One region of the Lysinibacillus sp. NPDC096418 genome, then DNA from elsewhere that is predicted to be linked to it. Evidence: riboswitches for the same ligand, from Rfam matches in the RefSeq annotation. Region 1 holds a riboswitch; the other holds the start of a gene.

Region 1 (4,434 bases):
ATCAGAGAGTACAAGATAGTCAGTGGTCATTCCAGAACTAGGGGGCTTTGGTGAAATGGTCAGTTCATCAATCTCATACAGCCACTCTTGCCACCTGCTTCCTTGTGTCTCCACCCCGACCTTTATGTCGTTTTCTTTTAAAATCGCAATGAGCTCTTCCAAATTTCGAAGGAGTGCAGGATTGCCGCCCGAAATCGTGACAAATGAAAAACCACTGCCTCCAAGACGTTTCAGTTCAGACCAAATCTCTTCCGCCGTCATTTGGACAATAAGATGCTTCCCACTACCATCCCACGTAAACGATGAATCACACCACGAACAGGAATAATCACAGCCAGCAGTTCTCACAAACATCGTCTTCTGGCCCACTACCATTCCCTCGCCTTGAATCGTCGGTCCAAAAATCTCCATAATTGGTACTTTACTCAACGTCCATCCACTCCCGCCTCGCTTCAGCATAGCTTGTTGGCGTTTCATACAGCCTGATAAATTCTACACGCGCCCCGTTAAATCGCTGTTCTTCAAGCAAAGCTTCCACCAACTTCTCGTAAATCCAGACTACAATATTCTCTGCCGTCGTATTCATTGGCGGTAGTGTTTCATTTAAATAACGATGATCCAAATATATCTCTATTTTTTGTTTCCATATTTCTTTTATATCGCCAAAATCAATCATTAAACCGCGTTCATCCGTGTATCCGCTTAGTCCTAATACAACGCGATACGTATGGCCGTGGAGATTTTTACATTTCCCCTCATAGTCATGCAAATGATGAGCAGCATCGAATGTAAATTCCTTGCTCACGAGAACACGCTTTGAATGATAATTCAATTGACTCCTATGAATATCTTCATCTATTTTTTGGAGCTTATCGACAATTCTAAAATCATACATGCTTTAAGACTCCTTCCTACAGCTCAAGTACTCATCAAGTCCTTTTTTTCGCAGTTCACATGCTGGGCATTCACCACAGCCATCTGCTATTACACCGTTATAGCAAGTCAACGTTCTTTCCCGAACATATTCAAGTGCCCCGAACTGATCAGCAAGCTCCCAAGTCTGTGCCTTGTTCAGCCACATTAGCGGTGTATCTACCACGAAAGAATCGTCCATCGATAAATTTAACGTTACATTCATGGATTTAATAAAAACATCTCGACAATCCGGATATCCACTAAAATCCGTTTCACAAACGCCCGTCACGATATGTTTGGCACCTACTTGGCTCGCAATAACTCCAGCAAATGAAAGAAAGAGCAGATTCCGACCAGGTACAAAAGTCGATGGAAGCTCACCATTTTCTCCGTTTTCAACCTTTATGTCTTGTCGTGTCAATGCACTTGGAGCAAGCTGATTCAGGAGTGACATATCAAGAATGTGATGCTTAACACCGAGCTCCTTTGCTATCCCCTTCGCACACTCAATTTCAAGGCGATGCCTTTGACCATAATCAAACGTCACTGCCTCAACCTCTTCAAAACGTTCTTTTGCCCAGAACAGACAAGTGGTACTATCCTGACCTCCACTAAACACAACGATTGCTTTTTCCTGCTTCATCTATAAAAACTCCCTTATATCAAAAAAACAGCACTCTAAGAAAAAGTGCTGCTTTCTTCTTAGTTTTTTTAAGAGGGTAGCTAAAAACCTCTTTCTAAATTGAACGATTCAATTCATCTTTTATCGATTATCTATTTTTTCTGGGTTAAGATCGTGGTTCATTAAACGATAATTTGCTATTTCTTCGTATTTAGTCCCCGCTTTCCCATAGTTACACCACGGATCAATCGAAATGCCTCCGCGTGGCGTAAATTTACCCCAAACCTCGATATATCTTGGATCAAGTAATTTTATTAAATCGTTCATAATGATATTGACGCAATCTTCATGGAAATCACCATGGTTTCTAAAACTGAATAAATACAATTTCAGTGATTTACTTTCTACAATTTTTTTATCCGGGATATACGAGATGTACATCGTTGCAAAATCAGGTTGATTCGTAAGTGGGCATAAACTCGTGAATTCTGGACAATTAAACTTTACAAAATAATCTCGATCGGAATGTAGATTATCTACTGCCTCCAGTACCTCTGGTGCATAATCATATGAATATTTAGTACCCTGATTTCCTAATAGTGTTAAATCTTTCAAACCTTCTTCATGGCTTCGGCCAGACATAAAAAAACCTCCTTGTAAAATGTTTCCCAACACTTTTCAAGAGAGGTATCACCAATCGTTCTATTAAAACATATGTAAAAAACATAAAAAGCCACGTCCGTTATGGACATGGCATAAAGTCATGTTTCCATAGTTTTTTATAGAGGGTATCAGCTATGAACCTCTCCCGTTCTAGTCCGGGCACTCTTTCTTCAACATAATACAAAAAATGGTCGGAAACGTCAAATGTATTTTTTAAATTTATCCGCTGCTTATACTGTAATTGACATTATTACTTCTCTCGCTATCGGATTCTTTTTTACCTTTTCGTCTTATCCAATCATCTTCTTTAGGTTCGCCATTTCAATTGCAGACATCGCTGCATCGTAGCCTTTGTTGCCTGATTTTGTACCGGCACGTTCAATAGCTTGCTCGATGTTTTCAGTTGTTACGATGCCAAATGTCACAGGAACATTTGTAGTAAGTGAAACGCTGGCGATGCCCTTTGCTGTTTCATTGCACACGTAATCATAGTGTGTTGTAGAGCCGCGAATGACTGTACCAAGTCCAATAATTGCGTCATATTTCTTTGTTTCAGCAAGTTGTTTGGCTATGAACGGTACTTCAAAAGCACCTGGCACCCATGCAACATCAATATTATCTTCATCCACGTCGTGACGTTTTAGCCCATCTAGTGCTCCATTTAATAGCTTACTTGTTATAAATTCATTAAAACGCCCTACTACCACCGCAATTTTCAAGTCTGTTCCGATTAATTGTGCTTCAAATGTTTTTCCCATAATGAATTCTCCCCTTTTACACTGTTAATTTTTTTACTACTTCAATTTGTTTACGTCGATATGTGGCTAATGCCTCAATAGAGATCATTTTTAAGTTGTGCTTTGCAGCGTACGTTACTAGCTCATCAAATCGCAACATCTCACCATTGTCGCCCATAATCTCACAGATAATGCCTGCTGGATCGCTATCGCAAAGCTTAGCTAAATCGACCGTCGCCTCCGTGTGCCCTCTTCGTTCCAAGACACCATTATCTTTTGCAATGAGTGGAAACACATGCCCTGGTCTACGGAAATTAGCCGCTTCCACTTGTGGATCTAGCATTTTACGAATCGTTAATGCCCTCTCGTAGGCACTAATTCCTGTAGTTGTATCCTCATGATCTATACTAACGGTGAATGCCGTTTGGTGATTGTCAGTATTATTTTCGACCATAGGATGAAGTGCTAATTTTTGTGCCAGCTGTTGCGAAATGGGTGTACAAATTAGACCCTTACCATATGTAGCCATAAAGTTAATCGTTTCAGGTGTCACATACTTGGCTAACGCGAGTAGGTCGCCTTCATTTTCACGGTCCTCATCATCTACCACGACAATTATTTTCCCTTGTTTCAAATCCTCTAATGCTTCTTCAACTGTATTTAGCAAAATTAAAGCCCCCTTAAAATCCGTGTTGTGTTAAATAATCCTTCGTAATAGTCGAAGTTGCTTGCCCACGTTGTAATTGATTAACAATGTATTTGCCGACCAAATCCGTTTCAATATTAACAAGGGCACCCTCATTTTTCATACCTAATATCGTTTCCTTGTACGTGTGCGGAATGAGCGATACCGTTACACTGCTTTTTTCAACGGTGAATAGCGTCAGACTAGTACCATCAATGGTAATCGAGCCTTTTGGAATACAGTAGCTCGTCAATTCTTCTCCTACCTCAATATCAATGTACACCGCATTGGCCATAGGTCGTTTACGCAAAATTTTGCCTACTCCATCTACATGCCCAGATACAAAATGTCCACCAAACCGTCCATTCGCAGACATTGCACGCTCTAAATTCACAGCATCTCCCACTGCAAGCTGCTGTAAGTTTGTTGCCTTTACCGTTTCAGGCATCACATCCATCGTCAGCTCTCGCTCATTAAAATGCGTCACCGTCAAACAAACTCCATTGACCGCAATACTATCACCTAGCTTGACATCTGCAGTTATCATAGGTGATGCAACCGTGATTTTCATGCTTTGCCTATTTTTTTGTAACGCTTTTACTGCACCAACATCTTCTACAATCCCCGTAAACATTCTGTCACCTGCTTTCTATTTGACTTTTATCCACTACTTCAGCTGCCCTATCCGTCAGTTCAATGATGCTATCCGTCTCACCTCATTTCTAATTCAAAACACATAAAAAGCCCCTTACATGTAAGGGGCTTGGGAGGTTATGTAAAAGAGACGTAAACAAATAAACCTTATGGATACA
Region 2 (4,434 bases), on a different contig from region 1:
GCCGTACGTACGGAAGATGGTTTCATTAAAATTATGGACCGTACGAAAGATCTAATTAAATCTGGTGGGGAATGGATTTCTTCGGTAGATTTAGAAAATGCCTTAATGACGCATGCTGATGTCTTCGAGGCGGCTGTTATTGCAATTCCACATGCAAAGTGGCAAGAGCGTCCACTTGCTTGTGTCGTGTTGAAAGAGGGAGGCTCTGTAACAGCTGAGGAGCTTCTTGGCTTTTTAGAAAGCCAATTTGCGAAGTGGTGGGTTCCAGACGATATCGTATTCTTAGATGAGATTCCAAAAACATCAGTGGGTAAGTTTTTGAAGGCCAAGCTACGTGATAATGTTGCAGAAATTTATCCGAAATTAAATTCATTAGTATAAAAGAAAGAGCGATTTCCGATGACGGAATCGCTCTTTTACAGTTTATTTATTTAGCATTTGGAAAACTTGCTCAACGTCCTTATCACCACGACCGGAGATGTTGATGATGATGCTTTCTTCGCTTGGAAGTGTTGGCGCAAGCTTTAATGCATGTGCGACAGCATGTGAGCTTTCAAGTGCTGGAATTATTCCTTCAATTTTTGAAAGTACTTGGAATGCTTCTAATACTTCTTCATTCGAAACTGTTACATATTCTGCACGACCGATTGTTTTTAAATGGCTGTGCTCTGGACCAGCACCAGGGTAATCAAGGCCTGCTGCGATTGAATAGGTTGGCAATGGATTGCCTGCTTCATCTTGAAGCAATAAACATTTGAAACCATGTAAATTACCTGGCGTTCCTTCATTTAATGTAGCGGCTTTATCTGGTTCAATACCGATTAGTCGAACATCTTCATCTGTAATGTATTCAGCGAAAGCACCAATTGCATTACTGCCACCTCCAACACACGCAAGTACAGCTGTAGGTAGCTTGCCTTCTTTTTCAAGAATTTGCTCACGGCTTTCTTTGCTAATAACTGATTGGAAATGCTTCACCATTGATGGGAATGGGTGAGGTCCAACTGCTGAACCTAGTAAATAGAATGTAGTTTTATAGTTTTCCACTAAATCAGCGAAGGCTTCGTCTACAGCATCTTTAAGACGACCTTGACCTTTATCGACGGCCACGACTTTGGCACCTAGTAACTCCATGCGGAAAACGTTTAATGCTTGGCGTTTAGTATCCTCAAGGCCCATGTAAATCGTACAGTCCATACCAAACATAGCACAAGCAGTCGCTGTTGCAACGCCATGTTGACCAGCGCCTGTTTCAGCGATCACACGATTTGCACCCATACGTTTTGCAAGTAAAATTTGTCCTAATACGTTATTAATTTTATGTGAACCTGTATGATTTAAATCTTCTCGTTTTAAGTAAATCTTCGCGCCACCTAATTGTTTTGTTAAGTTTTTAGCGAAATATAGCGGTGATTTCCGGCCGACATATTCACGAAGATAGTATTCTAATTCATTTTTGAAATCTTCGTCTTCTTTATATTTTTGGAAATTTTCATCAAGTATATTTAATACGTTTTGAAGTTCTTCAGGAACGAAGCTACCTCCGAATTCACCAAAATACCCTTTTTTCTCTGCTACTGTATTCATCTAATCTCGACTCCTCTATTCTAATTTTGTCCATAAAAAAAGCCACTTCAATCCCTTAGTTAAAAAGGACGAGTAACCGTGGTGCCACCTTTGTTCGCAATAATTGCGCACTCAAATCTCCTGTAACGGGGAGTAAGGCCGTCCTCACATTTTGATGAGGAAGCTCCGAAGTCCATTCGCAAGTATGTACTGCTGATTTACACCAACCATCAGCTCTCTACAAATACAAAAACTTGTTACTACTCTTCATCTACGCATGTTATTGAAATGAATTTTAAGTTATTTTCAGAATATTGTCAATGTTTGTGAGGATTTGTTCAAGGGACCTGTTGATTTTCGTTTCAGGAGGACGCGTTCAATAGGGCGAGCCTTGAGCCGCTTTGTCGTGTTATTCCTACACACTGGAGCGAGCGTAGCGAGTGAAGCAGCTTATCGGCCCCCGGAAAGCGCACAGCCGGAACGGAAATCACCCTATGTGACTGAAGTTAAAATAGCTTTCAAGTACCAATTTTGGTAAAGACTAATTTTAAGAACGATTTATTCACGCAATTTTTATGGATAAGATACTTTATCAACAGAATATATGTGGGGAGAGGAAAGCAATAAAAAAAGACGAATCTCCATAGAGACTCGTCTGAAAACGTTAGATTAATTTTTTGAAATTCAAACGTTTGTTTAGTGCATACATGATAGGTGCACCGACAGCTAATACAACGAATTCACCAACTGCGACTGTTAGCCATGTCCATAAGAATGGCAACTCAAGTGCCAAATTTAACTCGAAGGCAATGATGAACATTGTGCATGTAAATAACAAGGTGTTAATGATTAAACGAGCCCATATGTTTTTCACAAATTTACATATGAAGATAAATAGGCTAATTGTAATCACAGAGTGCCCTACACCAAAAGCCAGATCGTATACGCCAAGTGGTGAAAATATATTGGAGATGAAGACACCAATAATAATACCAACAGCAAAGCGTGGATTAAATGCGACTAAATGGTTGAACATTTCCGATACACGGAATTGCACCTCGGTAAAACCAAATGGTGTAACAAGCAAAGTCACAGCAATATACAACGCTGCAATAATTCCACTTGTTGCTAAAAATTTTACTTTCATATTCATTTCTCCTTAGTTTTTTTTCGTGGGATGGTTACGAACCACGGTGTTTTGCACAAGTAGGTATTTTAGTATAACAATATATAGATGTCAAATGTCTGAAAACAGGTGCTTAGCGGAAAAATAAAAATCGTTGGAATATTGTGGTTGACAAATTAATTGATCGATAATAACATTCAGTTAATTGATTAATCAATTAATAAGTGAAATAATTAGGAGGACTATCATGTTAAAGGTGAAAAATCTGATCAAAAGATATCAAAATGGTAATGAAATTCTTTACGCACTGAATTCAGTTTCTCTGATGATTGAGGATGGGGACTTTGTAGTAATTTTAGGTCCATCAGGTTCAGGGAAATCGACTCTTTTAAATGCCATTTCAGGTTTAGAGCAACCTGATTCGGGGAGTATTACATATGATGATTATGAGATTTGTGGATTAAATCAGCGAGAATTGACAAAATTCAGGCGAGATAAAACGGCTTATATTTTTCAAGCCTATTACTTACTTCCATTTCTAAACGTTGAATCTAACATAAGAATGGGTGCTGACTTAAATGGAAACAAGAATATTACAGAAATTATTGAAAATATAGGACTTCATGGACTGGAAAAACGTCTTCCACATGAACTTTCAGGAGGGCAACAGCAACGTGTTTCTATTGCACGTGCTTTAGCAAAAAAACCAGATATATTGTTTTGTGATGAACCAACGGGTGCTTTGGATGAAGAAACGAGCAAGCAAATTTTGACCTATTTGAAGCATCTTCAAAAACAGCTGCAGTTCACAATTGTAATGGTAACTCACAATACCAGTATTGCTCAGATAGCAACGAAGGTTATTAAAATGACTAGTGGAAAAATTGCAGAAGAAATTATCAATGATAATCCAAGGAATATCAAAGAGATTACTTGGTAAGGAGGGGCTGAGGGCATTGATGAAAATAAAAAAGCAATACCAAAATCTTTCGCTTGTAATAGTTGTAGCCTGTGCTGTTTTTATTTGTACGTTATTAGTTATGTATCTCAGTACTACTTACTCCATTAAAGAGACGTTGGATCGACAAAATCAACAAGACTTTTCTCTCACCCTAAAGGAAGAGGCAACAAACTATCAAAGTAAATTAGAAACAGCTAAAGCAGATATTTCTGAAAGAATTGTTGACTTTTCAAATAAATATTCTTTTAAATATAATTCCGTTAATTATAAAGTTATTTATGATGGGAATTATATATATCGAGTGATGAATACTAAGCGAAGCATAGATGTACCGATATATTCGGAAGGTGTTGCACCAATAAAAAAGAGTGAAATTGCGATTGATAGTAATTTTTCACGAAAAAATAATTTTTCTGTAGGAGACACTATTACATTTAATAATAAAGTACACCACATTAGTGGGGTTTTTACATTACCGGATGCAGTCTCTCCAAATGTTACGGATAACAGTATTAACTATACGCCCGAGACGCAGGCAATAGTATTATGCAGTGAAGAAGGTTATGCCACTTGGAATGAGACAGAAAAAACAAGTTATTCAGGGCGATTTTTAGACAGTCTGTCAGAAGAACAGAAAAAAATTATTCTTAATAAAATGCTTGCGAATCCGGACATCCAGTTCTTAGTGCATAAAGAAGATAATCCTCAAGTACTTTCTACGTTAATTGCAAAGGAAAAAATGTTTAAAATCTGCCTTATAAGCGCAATAAACATTCTAGGC

The links. A riboswitch is a leader RNA that binds a small molecule or an ion and turns the genes downstream of it on or off. The one in region 1 is predicted to bind preQ1.
Region 2: linked by a shared signal. The riboswitch ahead of ACIQZG_RS21465 (QueT transporter family protein) and the one ahead of queF (preQ(1) synthase) in region 1 are both predicted to bind preQ1.

Annotation. Positions count from the first base shown of each region.
Region 1 covers NZ_JBIWEY010000016.1:62,622-67,055, reverse strand. Annotated here, with positions in the region: gene queE (7-carboxy-7-deazaguanine synthase QueE) at 1-429, opposite strand, end outside; gene queD (6-carboxytetrahydropterin synthase QueD) at 422-895, opposite strand; gene queC (7-cyano-7-deazaguanine synthase QueC) at 899-1,558, opposite strand; gene queF (preQ(1) synthase) at 1,679-2,179, opposite strand; PreQ1 riboswitch class I at 2,303-2,349, opposite strand; gene ribH (6,7-dimethyl-8-ribityllumazine synthase) at 2,491-2,958, opposite strand; gene ribB (3,4-dihydroxy-2-butanone-4-phosphate synthase) at 2,975-3,604, opposite strand; gene ribE (riboflavin synthase) at 3,618-4,256, opposite strand.
Region 2 covers NZ_JBIWEY010000042.1:15,352-19,785, forward strand. Annotated here, with positions in the region: gene ACIQZG_RS21455 (long-chain fatty acid--CoA ligase) at 1-381, shown strand, start outside; gene trpB (tryptophan synthase subunit beta) at 424-1,587, opposite strand; T-box leader at 1,649-1,849, opposite strand; gene ACIQZG_RS21465 (QueT transporter family protein) at 2,231-2,713, opposite strand; PreQ1 riboswitch class I at 2,720-2,764, opposite strand; gene ACIQZG_RS21470 (ABC transporter ATP-binding protein) at 2,940-3,632, shown strand; gene ACIQZG_RS21475 (FtsX-like permease family protein) at 3,652-4,434, shown strand, end outside.